One region of the Anaerobacillus sp. 63XJN7_4_ISO-PGPR-S23-413 genome, then DNA from elsewhere that is predicted to be linked to it. Evidence: riboswitches for the same ligand, from Rfam matches in the RefSeq annotation. Region 1 holds a riboswitch; each other region holds the start of a gene.
The links. Region 1 has a riboswitch for thiamine pyrophosphate ahead of thiE (thiamine phosphate synthase). Riboswitches for the same ligand answer to the same signal wherever they lie in the genome.
Positions count from the first base shown of each region.

Region 2: linked by a shared signal. The riboswitch ahead of tenA (thiaminase II) and the one ahead of thiE (thiamine phosphate synthase) in region 1 are both predicted to bind thiamine pyrophosphate.
Region 3: linked by a shared signal. The riboswitch ahead of AC0VYO_RS12040 (acetylornithine deacetylase) and the one ahead of thiE (thiamine phosphate synthase) in region 1 are both predicted to bind thiamine pyrophosphate.

Region 1 covers NZ_CM149688.1:2,711,809-2,718,787, reverse strand. The annotation lists gene AC0VYO_RS14395 (LTA synthase family protein) at 1-1,446, shown strand, start outside; gene AC0VYO_RS14390 (M14 family zinc carboxypeptidase) at 1,613-2,800, shown strand; TPP riboswitch at 2,856-2,972, shown strand; gene thiE (thiamine phosphate synthase) at 3,185-3,820, shown strand; gene thiS (sulfur carrier protein ThiS) at 3,817-4,014, shown strand; gene AC0VYO_RS14375 (thiazole synthase) at 4,019-4,783, shown strand; gene thiO (glycine oxidase ThiO) at 4,800-5,891, shown strand; gene thiD (bifunctional hydroxymethylpyrimidine kinase/phosphomethylpyrimidine kinase) at 5,908-6,720, shown strand; gene AC0VYO_RS14360 (ATP-binding cassette domain-containing protein) at 6,874-6,979, shown strand, end outside.
Region 2 covers NZ_CM149688.1:1,535,981-1,542,959, forward strand. The annotation lists gene AC0VYO_RS08320 (DUF11 domain-containing protein) at 1-658, opposite strand, end outside; partial or broken gene AC0VYO_RS08325 (hypothetical protein) at 653-1,075, opposite strand; gene AC0VYO_RS08330 (SDR family oxidoreductase) at 1,239-2,108, opposite strand; gene AC0VYO_RS08335 (histidine kinase N-terminal domain-containing protein) at 2,251-3,414, shown strand; TPP riboswitch at 3,454-3,556, shown strand; gene tenA (thiaminase II) at 3,725-4,417, shown strand; gene AC0VYO_RS08345 (ECF transporter S component) at 4,414-4,992, shown strand; gene AC0VYO_RS08350 (ABC transporter ATP-binding protein) at 5,004-6,455, shown strand; gene AC0VYO_RS08355 (energy-coupling factor transporter transmembrane component T family protein) at 6,433-6,979, shown strand, end outside.
Region 3 covers NZ_CM149688.1:2,266,795-2,273,773, forward strand. The annotation lists gene AC0VYO_RS12020 (hypothetical protein) at 1-188, opposite strand, end outside; gene AC0VYO_RS12025 (biotin transporter BioY) at 554-1,135, shown strand; gene AC0VYO_RS12030 (MFS transporter) at 1,217-2,392, opposite strand; gene AC0VYO_RS12035 (sodium:calcium antiporter) at 2,557-3,546, opposite strand; TPP riboswitch at 3,695-3,799, shown strand; gene AC0VYO_RS12040 (acetylornithine deacetylase) at 3,949-5,223, shown strand; gene AC0VYO_RS12045 (ATP-dependent DNA helicase) at 5,454-6,979, opposite strand, start outside.

The DNA.
Region 1 (6,979 bases):
ACGGTTAAGAAGAAAGAAATTGCTATTGTATTTGCTAGTGCTATAGCTCTTTTTGCTGTTAATGTTGGGCTTGCAGAAACAGAACGCCCGCAGCTCTTAACTCGTACGTTTGATCGTGAAATGCTCATAAAATATATTGGTACTTATAACTACCACGTTTATGACGCTGTTCTTCAGTCGAAAGCAAAAGCACAGCGAGCATTTGCAGATGGCAGTGAGATTGTAGATATCGAAAACTATGTAAAAGCTAACCACGTTGAGCCAGATCCTGAAATGTTTGGTAAAGCAGAAGGGAAAAACATCATCCTTGTATCGTTAGAATCCACACAGAGTTTTGTAGTGAATGAAGAAGTGGATGGAGAAGAAATTACGCCTTTCTTAAATGATCTTATAGATGAAAGTTATTATTTCCCGAATTTCTATCATCAAACAGCTCAGGGTAAAACTTCTGACTCCGAATTTATTCTTGAGAATTCATTATATGGACTCCCAAGTGGAGCTGTATTCTTTACCCATTCAGGTAACGAATACAATGCATCTCCAGAAATATTAAGTGAGGATGGATACTATAATGCTGTCTTCCACGCGAATAACAAAAGCTTCTGGAACCGTGACGTTATGTATGACTCCCTTAAATACGATAAGTTCTATGACATTAACGATTTTACAGTAACGCCTGATAATTCAATCGGATGGGGATTGAAAGATGAATATTTCTTTGATCAATCCATTAAATATTTAGAAACGCTACCGGAACCTTACTATGCTAAATACATTACATTAACGAACCACTTTCCTTTTACACTTGAATCAGAGGATGAATATATTCCAGAGTGGACTTCAGATGATGGAACTGTTAACAGATTTTTCACTACAGTTCGATATCAGGATGAAGCTCTAAAGAAATTCTTTGAGCGCATGAAAGAAGAAGGACTTTATGAAGATTCCATCTTCGTCATGTACGGTGATCACTATGGAATTTCTGAGAACCATAACAAAGCTATGGGAGAATTCTTAGGCAAAGAAATTACACCATTTGAATCCACGGAACTTCAAAAAGTTCCACTCGTTGTTCATATTCCTGGCCAAGAAGGGGAAGTGATGGACCAGGTCGGTGGTCAAATTGATTTGAAGCCGACGATCATGCACCTGCTTGGTATTGATACGAAGGATATGATTAAATTTGGTAACGATCTTTTTGCAAAAGAACAGGATAATTTCACTATCCTTCGCGATGGAAGCTTCATTACTGAAAATAATCTATACACTAAAAATGTCTGTTATGACAAAGAAACAGGAGAAGAAACGGATAAATCAGCCTGTGAACCATACATGGAGAAGGCAAAAACTGATCTTGCCTACTCAGATAAAATCGTTTATGGAGACCTTCTACGTTTCTTAGGCAAGCATGATGAGCAACAAGAGGATACAGAAATAGAAAAATAGCATGAAAGATGCAAACCCCACCTTGGATGTTAGGTGGGGTTATTGTATTGTAATGAATTTTTTCTGAGGCGAGCAATAAGGCTAATATGTCCTAATTATGTAGCATATGCATCACTCATTATTTCATATCATTGTAAGAAGGATATGAAATGTGGGAGGGTATGACATGAAAATTAGGGTGAAGAGTGGGGATAGCCTTTGGAAATATAGCCGAGTGTTTCAAATTCCACTTCGATTAATATTAGATAGTAATAATCTTGAGAATCCTGATCAACTTATAGTCGGAGAACAAATTCAGATCCCTGGGTTTGTCACGAAAAGTTATACCATTAAGCCAGGAGATACATTATGGAAAATAGCAGGATGGTACGGAACACCCCTAGATGGTGTTCTTTTGCTAAACGATTCGAATCCTTTTTCGTTACAACCAGGAGAAAAAGTGAATATACCGATTCGTGTAACGTGGTCACTCATTAACCCAAATCAAAATTACGATTATCAAACCCTTGTTAATGATATTCGAAAAATACTTGCTGTTTATCCATTTATTAAACGATCAATCATTGGCGAATCTGTCATGGAAAAGCCAATCCCAGAACTAGTAGTGGGAACAGGAAAGAAAAAAGTTCATATGAATGGAGCATTTCATGCTAATGAATGGTTAACCTCAACTCTCATTATGAAATTTGTAGATGATTATTCTTGTGAATTGACGAATAGTCAGAGATTGAGCGGTGTTTACCTCCCATCTCTATATGAATCGACTTCTCTCTCTCTTGTACCCATGGTAAACCCAGATGGCGTTGATCTTGTCATTAATGGATTACCTGAAGAAGAACCTTATCGCTCATTAGCGGATCAAATTAATAATGGAAGTGAACAATTTAACAGATGGAAGGCGAACATTAGGGGAGTTGATTTAAACAATCAGTATCCTGCTAAATGGGAAATAGAAGCTGAACGAAAACCAACAAAACCTTCTCCAAGAAATTACCCGGGAAAAGCACCGCTTACAGAGCCAGAAGCAATAGCGATCGCAGACCTGACGAGAAGAAAGGAATTTGATCGTGCGCTAGCATTTCATTCTCAAGGTGAAGTGATCTTTTGGGGTTTCGAAGGACTTGAACCTCCTGAGTCAGAAATCTTAGTGAGAGAATTTTCGCGACTGAGCGGTTATCGAGCAGTTCGCTATGTTGATAGTTTCGCTGGATACAAGGATTGGTTTATTCAAGACTTTAGAAGACCGGGTTTTACCGTAGAAATTGGAAAAGGGGAAAGTCCTTTGCCTACTTCTGATTTCAACACTATTTACCAAGATACGTTAGGGATTTTCCTTTCTTCTCTGTATATGTAGGTTAGTGGCTTGTTTTTTAATCACTTCTTTGTCATAATAAACTTAATTTCATAATTCCAAAGACTAGGGGTGCCTTCATGTAAGGGAAGGCTGAGAAAAAGAAACCGTCATTTCTTTTACCCTTGAACCTGATCTGGTTGATACCAGCGTAGGGAAGTCGGTAGCAGTATTGATTACGTATTACTACCCCCATTCCTTACGCGGAATGGGGTTTTTTAGTGTGTTTTATGTTAATCGTTTTTAAGCGTTTACGGTGGTAGCTTATACTCTTGATTCTCGATTTTTAGCTCGAAGCGATTGGTTATCACAGAGCGTAATTGAGCCGAAAATCAACAAAGCTCATTAACATAGGCTTAAGGTTAAAAGTATTAGAGGAGGTAAATAATGAAGGATTTTAAATTATACGTCATTACAGGGGAAGAATTCCACCCTGATCGAGACCTAGTTGAGGTAATGGAGCAAGCGATACAAGGTGGTGCTGATATTATTCAATTGCGTGATAAGACGAATTCTAAAAAGGTTGTACTAGCAAAAGCTTTGAGATTAAAGGAGCTAACACAAAAATATGAAGTTCCCTTTATTGTGAATGATCACATTGATATTGCGCTAGCCGTTGATGCTGATGGCATTCATCTCGGTCAGGATGATTTACCTTTAGAGGTAGCAAGGAAGATTGTTGGACCTAATAAGATCATCGGTATCTCCACACATCGAATCGAAGAAGCGCGTGAAGCAGAGCAGCGTGGTGCTGATTACATCGGGGCTGGGCCAGTCTTTCCTACAAATAGCAAAAGCGATGTTGTTGATCCAGTAACAACTGACTATCTCAAAGAAGTTGCAGCAGAAATATCTATTCCGTTTGTAGCCATCGGCGGCATCAAATTGCATAATGTTTCGGACGTCCTCCATTCAGGTGCTTCTAGAGTATGTGTCATTAGTGAAGTAGTTGGTAGTGCCGATATTAAAGGCACGTGCGAAGCATTTATTCAATCCATTCAAAAAGAGGTGATTCCCAAGTGACATTACTAGTTAATGGAGAGCAGCATGATTTAGAAGTGGCAACATTGAAAGAAGTTGTTACTCATTTTGGCTTGCAAGAAGGGTTGGTTGTCACTGAAGTTAATGGAACAATTATTGATCGCTCGGAATGGATCGATACAGAAGTAAAAGAAGGAATGAAAATCGAACTTGTCCACTTTGTAGGAGGGGGTTGACCGAATGAATGATAAATTAACAATAGCCGGTAAAGAACTTTCTTCACGATTGTTTCTTGGCACGGGAAGATATCCAAATCCATATGTTCAAAATAAAGCAATTGAAGCTTCTGAAGCAGAAGTTCTCACATTTGCTATTCGAAGAGTGAATCTTACTGCACCAAATGAAGATGCGATTTTACAGCACATCGAGAATCAATCATTTCACTATTTGCCCAATACTTCCGGAGCTACGACTGCTGAAGAAGCCATTCGCATCGCTCGTTTAGCAAAAGCATCTGGCTTAAGTGATTGGATAAAAATCGAAGTTAGTCGTGATGAAAAAATGCTAATCCCTGATCCGGTGGAAACTTTGAAAGCTACAGAGGTTCTTGCTAAAGAAGGTTTTGTTGTTTTACCGTATACTTCTGATGATCCAGCACTTTGCTATCGACTACAAGAAGCAGGTGCAGCGGCTGTCATGCCAGGTGGATCTCCTATTGGAACTGGTCTCGGCATCTTAAATCCATACAATATTGAACTAATTACAGAACAACTGAAGGTACCCGTCATAGTCGATGCGGGTCTTGGACATGCATCTGATGTAACACAAGCGATGGAGCTTGGGGCAGATGGAGTCCTCCTTAATACAGCCATAGCGAAAGCGAGAAACCCTGTTATGATGGCTGAGTCAGTTAAGTTGGCTATTAGAGCAGGAAGATTGTCTTACGTTGCAGGAAGAATTCCTAAAAAGAAGTACGCCACTGCAAGTAGTCCAGTACGAAATTAATAGAAGGAGGGCGATCATGGCTAACATTACGATTGTAGGAGGCGGAGTGATTGGTCTCTCCATTGCCTATGAATGCCGTACGAGGGGACATGAAACGACTGTAGTAGAAGCTCATAAGTGTGGGGGGCAAGCTTCAGGTGCAGCTGCAGGCATGCTTGCGCCTTATTCGGAAATTGAAGAAGATCCAGATGATTTTTTCAGGCTTTGCCAACATAGTTTAAAGCTTTTCCCGAAATGGCAGGAAGAAATCAAACAGAATTCAGATGTTGATTTTGAATATAGCGAGAGCGGCAGTCTTTATTGTATCTTTCATGAGGCTGATCGGCTGTCTCTTGAGACAAAGCAGGCCTGGCAACGTAAGTTTAACGTCGAATCTACAATATTAAATGCTGACGAAGTAAGAGAGAAAGAGCCAGGCCTTTCTCAAGATGTTGTTGCAGCATTATGGTGTCCAGAAGAGTCACATATTTATGCTCCTGGCTACGTCTCAGCGCTTTTAGATGCTTGTCGCAAGTTAGGTGTTCGGGTGATAGAGAATGCGGGAGAGGCGACGTTTGAAGAGAATAACGTTGTGGTAAAAGGTCAACGGATCGAAAGCGATCGAGTTGTTCTTGCTGCAGGAGCATGGTCTATGTACTGGGAGGAAGCACTTGGTTTGACGTTGCCCATTTATCCAATACGAGGACAAATTTGCGCATATGAAGCCCCATCTCTCAATCACATTATTTTTACAAGTCAAGGCTATCTTGTAGCGAAAGCAAATGGATCAGTTGTTGCTGGTGCTTCGGAGGACATCGCTGGTTTTGATACATCTGTTACAGAACATGGTGTAGGAAGACTTGAGAAATGGAGTAAGCAAGTGATGCCTGCCTTACAGCAGAAAAATCCATTTCATAAGTGGGCGGGGTTAAGACCTGCTACTCAAGATGGCTTTCCTATTATCGGAAAGCTAGATCATAAACCTAAGGTTATTTTAGCCACTGGTCATTATCGGAACGGAATCTTACTTAGTCCTGTTACAGCAAAAATTGTAGCAAATGAAATCGATGGAAGTGTTAGTGAAATAGGGCTCGGTCAATTTCGACCTGATCGTTTCCAGGTTATATAATGAAGGAGTGAGTTTTATGCGTAAAGCACTTACGATAGCTGGATCTGATAGTGGAGGAGGAGCTGGTATTCAGGCCGATTTAAAAACATTTCAAGAGCGTGAAGTGTTTGGGATGAGTGCCATAACGGCACTTACAGCTCAAAATACTCTAGGGGTTCACAATGTTTATCCCCAATCTATAGAAGCGGTTCAATCTCAGTTAGATGCTGTGCTATCGGATATTGGAACAGATGCTGTGAAAACTGGTATGCTTTTCTCTAGTGATATTATTTTGGGCGTTGCTAAGAAGATAAGAGAATACCAGGTGCCAAACCTTGTGATTGATCCTGTTATGATTGCAAAGGGAGGAGCATCACTCCTTCAAAAAGAGGCGATTCGTGCCATGAAGGAAGAACTCATTCCTCTTGGTACTATTATTACACCAAATATTCCTGAAGCTTCGGAGTTATTAGGTGGCGACTCAATTACTTCAGTTCGAGAAATGGAAGAAGCTGCAGCGGCATTACAGGACTTTGGTGCAAAGGCTGTCCTTGTTAAAGGCGGACATATGGATGGAGAAACTTCTATAGATGTTTTGTATGCGAACCAACGTTTTTATCACTATGAGTCTAAACGAATTGATACAAAACATACTCATGGAACGGGATGTACCTTCTCTGCTTGCATCGCTGCAGAGCTTGCGAAAGGACGAACAATACAAGAGGCGGTCTCAACTGCAAAAGAATTTATTACAGCAGCCATTGCGAATTCTCTTTCTATAGGTAATGGAATTGGACCTACGAACCACTCTGCGCATAGGCAAAAGCTAATAAGTGGAATGAAACAATAGCTCTGCACTGCGCAGAGTTTTTTATTTGGGGTTGTCTTTTAGGATGAGAAGGTCGAAAATACATAAGCTATACACGAAAGGCACTTTCGTATCATAGGTCATCAATGCATGATAGAATAATGGTGTTAATTTACAGTAAGGAAAGGTCGTCTCATGAATAAAATAATTGAAGTGAAAAATGTGAATAATGAACGTGTGTCAGATATTCATTTTGATATGCTAGAAGGATCATTAACAACGATCATCGGCCCTTCAGGCG
Region 2 (6,979 bases), 1.2 Mb from region 1:
TCACGATATCTAAAATGGCATCACCTTCGTCAATTTGGACGCCAAGTGCATTTGGCATATAAGCATCGCCTGACGACGTGAAGCGGAAAACAGCCGTGGATTGGTTGTTCGGTAATAGGCCAGCCCCACTGACGTTTGTAATATCCCATCCCTGTCTTCCAGCAACAATATTCGTTAATGTAAAAGGATCCTGGTTCCGGTTACCAAATGTTCCACTCGTATCAAGATTTCCGGAATCATCATTAATTTGAGAGCCAAAAAAGTTTCCTAGTGGGTTATTTGGTCCTGAGAGAAGGGTTAATGTACCTGCATCAGGCCCAAAAAGAGCTTGATCCCCTCCTATATTCGCGTCACCTTCTTGAGCTGAGATGAGTAAACGGGCATCTACAGTACCTGAAGGAGGAGTCATAAAACCTGAAATGGCTATATCAATTGTGGGGTTTAAAGGATTAATGACGATACCCTGGGCGCCGACAAATAAATTCAGAGATCGGTTTGGTAATGTACTATTCGCATAAACAACGGCGAGTGTCCATCCTGCATGGTTCGTATCAGCTGTGGAAGCTTGAAGAGGATCGACTAGTCCTGGTACGCCGCCTACGGTGTATGTACCAGCGCCAGCTGCTTGAACGATTGATGTAACATCATTGGAGCGCATGTAAAATCCTCGAGTATTTCCTCCGATGGTAAATGTTGGCTCATTACTAGTAGTTGGGTCGGGACTAATTGTGAAATCAGTCCCGCTTGGGTTCGTGAACGTAACAGAATTATCAATATCAGATGTAATGTCTTCGTTTACTGAAAGATAATTTCCTCCCCAGATTAATTCAGCATATAAAACGGAGCTTCCAGCTGGTAATACTAGATTAGCCTCTGAGTTATTTAAAGTATAATCCAGAGTGGTTCCTGGTGGAAAAGTTGGCACTTGAAGTGATGTATCGGTTGTAATAAATGCTCCGATACTTCCTTGAGTTCCAGCCTGGTTAGCATTTAGTAACTGACTTAATCCTAAAGTGTTTCCTGTAAATGTCATGGCTCCACACGTTCGGGTGGAGTATCGATTGGTAAAAGCCATAATGACAACCCCTATTGAACATACGTGTTCAAATATAGTCTAAAACTGTATTCACTATACTATATGAATACAGTAAAAAGACGTATAAACTCTTGTCCAATAGAGTCTTAAAAATCATTTTTTTATAGAGTGAATAATATAAAAAAACCTCCCAAAGGAGGTTTTAAGATGTTAAAAACTGTCCACCATTTATATGAATCGTTTGACCTGTCATATAAGAAGATCCATCAGAACCAAGAAGGACGTAAGCCGCAGCTAATTCTTCTGGCTGACCCGGTCTTCCCATTGGTGTATTCGTTCCAAAGTTTTTCACTTTTTCTGCTGAGAAGGTGGAAGGGATAAGCGGTGTCCAAATAGGACCAGGTGCAACGCTGTTGACACGAATACCTTTTCCAACGAGCGACTTTGCGAGACTCCTTGTGAACGTTGTGATTGCACCTTTTGTACTAGAGTAATCGATCAGCTGATCATTGCCTTCATATGCGGTTACAGAGGATGTGTTAATGATTGCACTTCCTTTTTTAAGATGGGGAAGAGCGGCTTTCGTCAGGTGAAACATGGCAAAAACGTTGGTTCGGAATGTTTTTTCGAGCTGTTCTGCACTAATTTCTTCTATTCCCTGTTGGGGGTGCTGTTCTGCTGCATTATTAATTAAAATATCGAGCTGTCCGAAATGATCAATCACCTGTTTAATCACATCGTAAGCAAAGCTTTCACTCCCAATGTCTCCCGGCAACAATAAACATTCGCTTCCGATCTCTTCGATTTTTTGTTGCGTATGTTGCGCATCTTCATGTTCGTCAAGATAAACAATGGCGATTTTTGCTCCTTCTTTTGCATAAGCAATCGCAACGGCTTCGCCTATCCCACTATCTCCTCCAGTGATGAGAGCGACTTTATTCGTTAATTTTCCTGATCCTTTATAATCCCGGTCATCCATTATGGGCTTTGGATCCATTTCTTGCTGAGATCCTGGCTGATGATTTTGATGTTGTGCTGGTTGTCCATCCGTCTGTCTAAAATCTGGTCGCATGGGATAACTCCTTTCAAATTATATATGTAAGGAATTGCCAATCGGGAGAATTTCTAAACCTAAGTCTGAGAATATAATGATGACATTTGCATTACATGATAAAATGAAACAAACCTATAATGTAGTTTGTGAGGCGAGAGGTATGAATTTTGATTTAAGAGAATCTGAATTTGAAGAACGGTTTGCGTCGTTTTTGGAACAAAGTCAGCCCAAAATTGTAGAAAAGTGGCTGCTTGGCGCAAAAATTTCTCAAGAGGATCCTTATTATGAAGAAATCATTAAGAATGGGAAACGAACGGTTGAACTTATCTCTCGTTATATTCGCCTTCAGGATGAAAGTTGGATTATGACATTAACTAAGAAAATTGCCAATGAGCGAATTGAAGCAAATGTTAATATCGGAGAGTTTATTGCGAATATTAATTTTGGGAGATCGGTTGTGATCTCTGTCTTAAACGAATCATCATTTGATAGAGACGAACTTTCGAAAGGTCTTCAAATCATTAATAATTATTTTAATGCCTATTCGTATCATTCAGTAACGGAATACACGAAGGTGAAAGATAATATCATTCATGATAAAAATAAGTTTATACAGGAAATGCATAGTGATCGTTTAACCATTCTTGGTCAGCTAGGTGCGAGCTTTGCTCATGAATTTCGCAATCCTCTTACCTCCATTAAAGGATTTTTGAAATTATTAGAAGATGATAGTGATGCTAATAATTCGATCGAGAAACACTATTTCGAAATCCTCAATAGCGAAATGAAAAGTCTAGAAGAGAAGGTAAGTCAATTTCTTTTCTTATCAAAAATGCGTGGGAGCGACGATCGTCCTCTATCATTAAATTTAAGTGGATTATTAAGATATACCATTGAAATTCTTTATCCAAGACTACTAGAATCAAATATAGAAGTGGAAACAGCCATTACTCCAGACATTCCACTGTTCGGTGTAGAAGAACAAATTAAACAAGTCATTCTTAATATTATGATTAACTCGATTGAAGAGTTAAATGAAAATAAAATCGATCATCGAAAAATTGAGCTGAGAGCAAAAGAAAACCATGGACGGATTACGATTGAAATTTCCAATAATGGCCGGCAAATTTCATCGCATCTTGTTGAAAGTATCTTTCAACCGTTCATTAGTACAAAAAAACTCGGAACAGGTCTTGGATTGTCTGTTTGCAAGCAAATTATTGAAAAGCACGAAGGTGTTATTTCAGTGCGATCAAATCCAGAACAAACAACTTTTGTAATTGAACTTCCAGTAATGGTTGACAAAGGTGTGAAAGAAGAGTAGCTTAATAGTTATCAAACTAACATTCAAAAAAGCTTTTTATATATCCACTAGGGGAGTCATTTATATGACTGAGACAGGATGTCCTGGACCCTTTGAACCTGATCTGGTTAGCGCCAGCGGAGGAAAGTGGAGACGGATGCCACCGCAGCCGCTCCATTTTTGGAGCGGCTTTTATACGTTTTGATTTCCTAAACGTGTAGAAGTAAGGAATGCTTACAAGTATTTCTAAATCTCCAAAAATGACGGAACAACGGCATTCAAGCTCCTTTCCTCTTCATCAGTTGGATGAAAAGCGGAGAGGAGTTTTTTTATGTCATTTACTGAACAGTTAAGAGAGGAAGCAGCACCAATTTTTGGAGCGATCTTTAATCATCCATTTGTGAGAGGAATTGCGGAGGGAAAGTTAGAGAAGGAACAGCTTGTTCACTATGTAAAGCAGGACTTTGAATATTTGAATACATTTGTTCGAATCTATGGCATTGCGCTATCAAAATGTGAAAACCGAGAAGAGATGGCACTTTTCACTGAACAAATATCATTTGTACTCCATAGTGAGGTTCATCCTCATAATAATTTGTGTCGAGCTGCAGGCGTCACTTATGAAGAGCTGCAAGGCTATCCCCTCGCCCCGACGGCACATCATTATACGAGGCATATGCTTGACGCTGCTCATTCAGGTACGCTCGGAGAAATCGTTGCAGCCCTTCTGCCATGCCCATGGACATACCTGGAGATTGGTCAGCGTTTAATGGAAGAGGTTAATCCTAAAGAAGATCATCCTTTTTATGATTGGATTACGTTTTACGGAGAGAAGTCAATGGAACCTGTGACGGATCAACTAAGAAAAATCCTCGATCAGTGGGCTGAGACGGCACCTGAAAGAGAATTGAAGCGAATCAAGGACTATTTCATTCTTAGCTGTCAGTTGGAATATGGTTTCTGGGAAATGGCTTATCAAGTAGAAGAGTGGCCTGTCTCCCTCCAAAAAGGTGAGCGCGTATGAAACGACTAAAACTATCGGACATTTTGATTACGATCGTGATTGCCCTTGTTTTTGGGATTATTTATAAACTGTGGGGACCGGTCTATAACATCTTTAAACCATTTGGTCTCCATATTGGTGATGTGATTTACGGGATGTGGTTTATTGCGGGTACAGTAGCAGTGCTTCTTCTTCGTAAGCCCGGTGTGGCACTACTTGCAGAAACGGCTGCAGCTTCTGGTGAATTTCTTGTTGGTTCTGAATATGGATTGTCCGTTCTTCTATATGGAATTGTTCAAGGATTAGGAACGGAATTAATGTTTGCTTTATTTGGCTATAAACGATACACCGCATTTGTTGCGGCGCTTGGAGGGATTGCTGCTGCAGTAGGCTCCATTGTCATGGATGCTGCCTATGGGTATGTGATGGACCTTGCTCTATGGAATTTACTTCTTCTCATTGGTGCTAGGTTAATAGGTGGTTTCCTGTTAGCTGGACTACTTGCTTATTTCCTTGTAGAAGCTCTAGAGAAAACGGGTGTTACTAGCTTAGTTAGACCAGCAAGTGATGAGGATTATAAGGCGTTAGATCAGTAAGGAGTGGTTATATGAAAGTAGGTGTATCAAACCTTCGTGTAAAATATGCGGGAGCGGACACACTGCTATTTAATCGGTTATCTCTTGAGATTGCAGAAGGGGAAAAGGTCTTATTTCTTGGTCCGAGCGGTTGTGGTAAATCAACTCTTCTTCAGATATTATCTGGTTTAATTCCAAATGCCGTTCCAGTGCCTATGAAGGCAGATGCCAAAAGTATACCAGCATCTTCAGGCGTTGTATTTCAAGATCCTGATTCTCAGTTTTGCATGCCATATGTGGATGAAGAGATGGCATTCGTATTGGAAAATCGTGCTGTCCCGCAACCTGAAATGGAAGGGTTAATTCGTCATTATCTTGAAAAGGTAGGTCTTTCCTTTAAGGATCCGCATATTGAGATTAGTTCACTTTCACAAGGGATGAAACAGCGACTAGCCATTGCCTCCATGCTTGCACTTGAGCCAGATGTAATCTTTTTGGATGAACCGACCGCGTTACTTGATCCTGCAGGTACCTCTGACGTATGGAAAACAATTAAACAACTTAATGCTACACAAACAATGATTATCGTTGAGCATAAGATTGATGAAGTAATTGATTTTGTTGATCGCATCGTCCTTTTTGATTCAGAGGGAAGGATTATTGCAGATGCTGACCCACAAAGTGTCTTCTCCTTTTATAAACATAAGATGAAGGAATATGGGATCTGGTATCCGGGCGTATGGGAAGAACATACAAATAAAAAAAAACTTCCTGCACCGTATGTTAAAGGGGAAGAAATTCTTGAGATTAAACAGTTAAAAGGGTATCGAGGCAAAATCCCAAAAATTGAAGTGCATAATGGGTCAGCTCATGAAGGAGAATGGATTGTGGTTACCGGAAAGAATGGAGCAGGTAAAAGCTCCTTTCTTTTAAGTTTAATGAACGTGATGAAAACGACTGGTAAAAAGAGAGTAAAGAATCAGGAATTAAAATCGATCAAAGCTTCCCGTGAGCAGCTAGCTTTTGTTTTTCAAAATCCAGAATTTCAATTTGTCACGAATTCTGTCTATGATGAACTTGCTTATTCCCTTGAAATGATGGAAGACGCGGAAGTAGATCAAAAAGTAGGGCAGTGGCTTGAAGCATATGATCTTAAGCAAGTGCGAACTCTTCATCCGTACCAGCTTTCTACGGGTCAAAAAAGAAGGTTAAGCGTAGGAACGGCCATGTTTGGTTCTCAACCGATTCTTTTGTTAGACGAACCAACATTTGGTCAAGATGCAAGTAATACGTTTAAGTTGCTAGCTTTATTTGAACAGTTAAGGTCAGATGGAATGCTCATTATTATGGTGACGCATGATGAGAAGATTGTTCAAAATTATGGGACGAGAGAGTGGATCATTGAAGAGGGTAAGCTAACTGCTGATCGAGAGCTTCTGAGAAGGGAAGAGAGGGAGCATCATGCAGTGGACTCTACAGTATAAAGAAACATGGCTTCATCGTTTAAATCCTGCTTTCAAATTGGTGTTCATTTTAGCATTATTTATCCTTCTATTATTCGTTCACAATCCAAATTTGATTAGCAATGTAACAGTGGTTCCATTAATTCTCGTCTTGTTCGCCACAGGACATCGGAAAAGGATACTAGCGATTTTAATGATTCCATTTTTGTTGTTATTTTTCTCAAGTGCTTCTAGTATGATGTTCTTTGGTCAAGGGACGACGACTTGGTGGAAGTGGGGAATCGTTCATATTACAGAAGAGAGCTTCTTTCGAGGTCTTCACATCGGGTTTCGAGCTTTAAATTTCGCCTTGCTCGGACTTCTATTCGCTTTGACAACGAGGCCAGTATTTCTCTTCTATTCCCTCGTTCAACAGCTTAAAGTACCGCCTCGGTTTGCCTATAGCTTTATGGCTGCTGTTCGTATTCTTCCTGTTATGATGGAGGAATTCCAACAGCTAAGAGCCGCATTACGTATTAGAGGTATAAAAAAGAAAAAAGGGTTCG
Region 3 (6,979 bases), 450 kb from region 1:
GCATTGCTTTCATCTTTTTGATCCGTCGCATTCGTAAGTTTTGGTTCTTCATAGCGGATCATCTTTTTTTGAACCTCACCTGTTACATTTTCAAGCTGTTCATCCTGTCCATTTGCGAAAGCAGTGCTAACGGCAAGTACGAAACAGAGCAATAAAATAGACAGGAGAGTTCCTCTTAACAAGTTCATTCAGAGGCTCCTTTCAACATACTTTCGCTCTTAGTTTACCATAGATTTTTTGTTGAGTAGTGCGTTTTCTCATAATCGTCTTCATTCCTCCGCAAAAAACATTTCGTTAAAATAACAATTCATTGACCGCACTTGGAGAGATCTTGACTGAAGCTTTCGTTTCCACAAACAAAAATATGTTAACTTTATATAAATAAAGGGTGTCGTTTAAATGTATATCAACTAATTAAATACTATATCCCATTAAAACCAATTAATTTTATTCACTTACTAACATTAATGTTAACTAAATATAAATTTATGTTGACACAATTTGATTTTTCTTTTACGATTCATTATAGTGATAACGAAAGTGAGGATCAGTCATGAGGAAAATGAAAACAATTGATTTAGTTTACGCAGGTATGTTCGCAGCATTAATGGCCGTTGGAGCAAATATTGCTCAATTCCTTGTTGTCGGTGGCGTGCCTATTACACTCCAAACTTTTTTCGCTATTTTAGCTGGCCTTTTACTCGGCAGTCGACTTGGCGCTATTTCATTGTCTGTTTACGCATTCGTTGGTCTTGCCGGTGCACCAGTGTTTGCACAGTTTACTGGTGGTCCTGCCGTCTTATTTAAACCAACATTTGGATTTATTCTATCTTATATTTTAGTTGCTTATGTTGCAGGGAAAATCGTAGAATCAAAATCTAAACCAACTATGAGAACATTCATGATCGCAAGCTTTACTGGATTTATTTTGAATTATGTTCTAGGTACAAACTATATGTACTACGCATACAAATTTTGGGCTGAAGCGCCTGAAGGATTTACTTATGGAATGGCATGGATGTGGATGGTTGCTCCATTGCCGAAAGACGTAATTTTATCAATTGTAGCTGCTCTAATCTCACCGCGCATCTACAGTGCTGTTACGAAAACAGCAAAGCGAGCGCAAGTAGCTTAACACTGCATTCCTCTATTCCCAATAGATGAATATAAATTTACCGCCGGTAGTTATACCGGCGGCTTTTTTTACGTGTGAGTATTATTCATTTGCAGTTTGCTTTGTCTTATTTGAATTTAAGAATAGAGAAACGATAAACATTAATGCAAGGAAAACAATGACGAGACCAAATCCACCTTTCTCTCCGAAAGCTTCTGAAACAATCCCAATGATGTATCCTGCGATACCACCACCAATACCAGATGCTACATAGATTAGACCTAGTGCAGTACCTGGATTTTTTGAAATTGTCGTTCCAAATGCCGTAGCGGTTGGAAATAATGTAGAGAAGAAAAGCCCAGCTCCAGCAAATAAATAAGGTACCTGGTTCGCAAAGAAGAAGCTGATTGCTACGATAATGACGGATCCTAATGAGAAAGAAATCATAATCAATCGCTCGTTGATTTTATTCGCAAGATAAGCCACTCCTAGGCGCCCAATCATAAAGAATACTGAGAAGAGTGATAGAATCGTTGCGACCATATCCGATTTTGCTTCGGTAGATATTCCTCCTAACTCAAGAGATTTTAAGTAAGGCGGGAAGAAATTAGTAAACGAAACTTCTGCAGATACTTCGAAAATTAAGAAGAACATTAAGAAAATCATTTGTGCATCTTTTAACATTGGTATAAATGCTTTTAAATTGATTTTTTCTGCTTTACCATCAGGGAATTTAACCGATGTGACATAAAAAATAACGAGAATATTTAAGATGGCAATAGCCAGATAGAAATATCGCCATGATGCAAATTGGAACATGTAGTTAAGGATTTGTGGAAAGACAATCATCCCAAGTCCATAGATCCCCATCGCTAAATTGAACATTTGATTTTGTTTCTCTGGATATGCAGCCGGTACAATCGCATTGGAAGCAACACCAAGTGCTCCAAGCCCGAACCCAATTAACATATAGAAACCTAAGAAGAATGTAATGTTCGGTGCAAATCCGGTACCTGCAAAACCAAGTCCCATGACAATCGTTGCAAAGATCACCATTATTCTTAACCCTTTTTTATCTGTTAAATAACCGAAAATCAAACTCGCGAGCGTAAAGCCTAGTTGGAATATCAAGACAACTAATCCGAATTGGCTCATATCAAGTCCAATATCCGTTTCAACTTTATCAAGTACAATCCCCTTTGTATTCGTCACCCCTCCAGAAACGAACTGGGTAAATAATAAAATAATTAACGCATGAATACTTTTCCCTTTTGACATTGATCTTACCTCCATAAATTAATCTATCACAGGGGATTCCACGGTGTATTTAACTTAAAACTTGCGATTATTTTCGGACTATTTTTCGGTAGCGTTACCATCTCCGTCACATCGAGTATTCTAGATAAGAAAAAAAGTTGCAGAGAGTATTAACTCTCTGCAACTTACTTCATCTGATAGACGAAATACGTAGCGACAAAATAGATCAAGACAATTAAAGTGGATGGCACCATATAAAAAAGCGTGCTACGTTTTTGTTTTCTTGTAATACTATATAAAATGACGAGCACCACCACAATTGATGATACAGTTGTCACAATATTAGACATGCTAGCATGCCTAAATAAGTTTGTTTTAAGATAAATAGCATCTGTAAACGAAAGTAGCATGATATTAAAGGCGTTACTTCCTAGAAGCGAGGTTATTCCCATACTGTAATTCTTAAGTTTCAACGCTGTTGCAACACTTACAGCATCAGGCAAAGAAGTACTCGCTCCTACAAGGAAAGATCCAACAAATGAAGCTCCTAATCCTGTGCTTTCCGCAATTCGATCGGCAGTTAATGTTAACACCGTTCCGACAATCATAATACCGACAGCGGATAAGATGAACATCGTTAGAACTTTTTGGTATGAAAACTCACCGTATTTTTCATTCTTTCGACTTCTTCGTTTCACTTTCTCTTCTGTTAATTTGTTAATCCATTTCACACCAGCAAAATACACAAGAACAAGAATGATCGAACTATATCCGATATGATAAATGCTCGCTGGTAGTGTTAAGGATAAACCTCCTACAACGATTAACGTCATCACGATAACAAGATAGATGTATAGCTTACTTCCTACATCTGTTTGTCCCATAATCTGTTCGCGACGGTAGACCATATCAAGAACGGCAAGGGCTAATAGATTAAATAAATTACTCCCAAGCAAATTCCCGATTGCAAGATCTGGACTATCAATAGCAATTGCGGTCACGCTTGATGTTAGTTCGGGCAATGATATAGCAGCACCAATGATAATTCCCATAAACGCTGAAGACGTTTTTGTTTTCTCACTAATGGCATCACCATACATAGCAAGTCGAGTAGCAACGAAATAGGTGGCAATCGCAGCTAGAATAAATAGTAGAATTGTAAATATTAAATTCATAGATGATCTCCTTAATACGTTCGATTTCCTTGATGACTATTTCCTTCCTAGGTTAATACTAAACCATAATGAAAAGAATGACTCGAAAATGTAATGTTCCATAATTGTAAATGATTCACAAGTAAGCTATTGTTAAATTAATTCAATCGAATACTTCTAGGGGTGCTGCGAAATCAGCTGAGAGGGACATTTGTCTCGACCCTCACTACCTGATCCGGATCATACTGGCGTAGGAAAGAAGTGTATGTAATTGTGACAGGTCTACTCTGTCTAGTATGCATCGCTTCTTTTATAGGAGCGATGCTTTTTTAAATTCAGGTCTATATGCATGGGTTTTGTTGGTTTTCCTTTTGTTTAAAGGTGAGAAATACCAACAATATAAGCTAAAAAGGATGTGGTGTGATGGTAAAGAAAGAAATCTTTAATCTAGTAGACGAGAGAAAACAAGAATTAATCAATCTTACAAATCAGTTAATCCAATACGCAACCCCAGCCCCACCAGCCAGAAATACCCAGGAAATTCAAGACTTCATTGCGTCCTACCTCACTGACATCGGGTTCAAGATTGACAAGTGGGATATGCATCCTGGTGATCCAATCATTGTAGGGATTCTTAATGAAGAAGTAACAGAATACCAAAGTTTGATTTTAAATGGACACGTTGATGTGGCAGAAGTGGGTGAAGATGAAAATTGGAGTTTTCCTCCTTTTGAACCCACAATATCAGATAATAAGGTATACGGCAGAGGTGCCGCAGATATGAAAGCAGGTATTGCAGCTAACTTATTCGCACTTAAACTATTAAAAGAAAACAATCTTCCTCTTAAGGGGAAAGTTCTTTTTCAATCGGTTACTGGAGAAGAAATTGGAGAAGCGGGTACATCACAGTGTTGCGAGCGGGGTTATACCGCTGATTTCGCCGTAGTAGCGGATACGAGTGATTTGAGAATAGAGGGACAAGGGGGCGTGGTCACTGGTTGGATCACAGTAAAAGATTCAAAGACACACCATGATGCACTGCGCCAAAATATGATTCATGCAGGTGGTGGGCTTCACGGGGCTAGTGCCATCGAAAAAATGATGAAAATTATCCAAGCATTACAGGATCTAGAGCGGCATTGGTCCATCGTAAAAAGCTACCCTGGTGTGAAACCAGGAATGACAACAATTAATCCGGCCGTTATCGAAGGTGGTCGGCATGCTGCATTCATTGCAGACGAATGCAAGTTATGGATTACCGTTCATTACTATCCAAATGAAACTTATCAAGACGTTATGGATGAAATTGAGGATCATATCAGATTAACTGCGAATGCAGATATCTGGCTTAGAGACCACCCACCGACGTTTCAGTGGGGTGGCACTTCTATGATGATCGACAAGGGAGAGATCTTCCCTTCTTTAGAAGTTGACCAACATCATCCCGCTGTCAAGTTGTTATCAGATTTGCATGAGCATATTCATTTTCGTCGACCTGAAATAGGTACTTCTCAAACTGTGACAGACGGCGGTTGGCTCGGTGATGCTGGAATACCAACCGTCATCTATGGTCCCGGAAAGCTAGCACAAGCTCACTCAACAAACGAATATGTATCTATCCATCAGCTAATCAATTATACACAATCGATGATGCACTTTATTCTTGATTGGGTAAATACAAAAAAGGGAGCGCATTAACATGAGCTTTAGTGAGCATTTACATGAAAAACTTCAACCTATCTGAAGAAGAACTCACCGATCTAGAAGTAATTTTACTAATCACAACAAGGTATGACTATATGTTTTGGAAAATGAGTTATTCCGAAGCAATGTGGAGATGAGTAAAGAAAAATTCCCCCACTTTTTAAGAGGGGGAATTTTAGTAAATGAATAGTGGTAAGATAGCAATCCAAAACCCTAGTAAAGACCTATGGTACCTGAATTAGTTCAAAGTGTTGCCACTCATACGGTATTAATTGCTGGTAGCGTTTTTCTAAATAACGACTATCAATTAGTAATAAAAGACCTCGATCGGTTTCTGTTCGAATGAGTCGACCGCCTGCTTGTTGAACACGGTTCATGCCTGGATAAACGTAAGTATACTCAAAACCATTTCTTCCAGCTTGATCAAAGTAAGATTTCATTAGCTGCCGCTCGGTATCAAAATTAGGGAGCCCTACTCCAACGACCACTACTCCTGTAAGACGATTCCCTTTTAAGTCTATCCCTTCTGAGAAGATGCCACCTACAACAGCAAACCCAACTAAGCTACCCTTTCGATTAGATGTGAATTTTTTTAAAAACGACTCTCTTTCTTCTTCCGTCATCCCGCTTTGTTGAATGATCGTTTCCACTTCGTCTGGAGAAGTGAACGCCTCAAAAACTTGTTCCATATAGCCATATGATGGGAAAAAGAACAAGTAATTACCGGGTTTTTCATGAAGCACTTTTTGAAGAAGTGTAACCAGTCTTGGTAGCGTGCGCTCACGATCGCGGTACTTCGTCGAAAGTGGAGCAATATAAATATTCGCATGTTCACGTGGAAAAGGAGAAGGTATTTTCACAGCGTAATCTTCTTCTTTCCAACCTAGCATGTTTTGATAATATGAGAAAGGTGTAAAAGTAGCTGAGAAAAAAACATTCGATCGAAACCCTTTCCGCATCTTTTGAAGGAGATGTGAAGGATCGAAACAAAAGAGCTTGATTTTCACCTCGGACTTTCCTGCCTCTACATACGTCATATATCGCTGATCATAAAGTTTGGCAATCCGAATAAAGTTCTGTGCTAAAAAATACGTTTCAAGTAGAAGCTCATCGCTTCCTTCCTGAAGCAACTCGACTTCACTCACTTGCACAAACGTATCAAGCTGAACAATAAGCTCTTCATCAATTTCGGATAGAACTAGCGAACCATTCTGCGTCGATTTTCTGTACGTAATAAACGTGTTATTTATCGATGCTGCTGCGCTCGATACTTCGCTATTTTGTCTTTTGTAATTCCGCTTCAACTCAAGAAAGGGTGACTTCATTAATTCGGCAGAATACATTTCTCTCGCCCGATCAACGAGATTATGCGCCTCATCTATAAGAACCGTCGTTTGTTTCTTTTGCTCCTCAATAAGTCGCTTTAAAGAAACGCGAGGATCAAATAAGTAATTGTAATCGCATATAACCGCATCAGCCATGTAGGACAAATCTAGAGATAGCTCAAACGGGCATAGTCGGTGCTTATGAGCATATTTTTCAATAACCTCTCGAGTGATACGCGTCTCATGATGCAAAATATCAAGCATTCCATCATTAATTCGATCGTAATAGCCATTGGCATATTCACAATACTCTTTCTCGCAAATGGTTTTTTCCTTGAAGCAAATTTTATCTCTTGCGGTAATGGTCACTGATGAAGCATGTAGTCCTTTCGTTTCCATTAATTCAAAAGCTTCTTGAGCGGTTT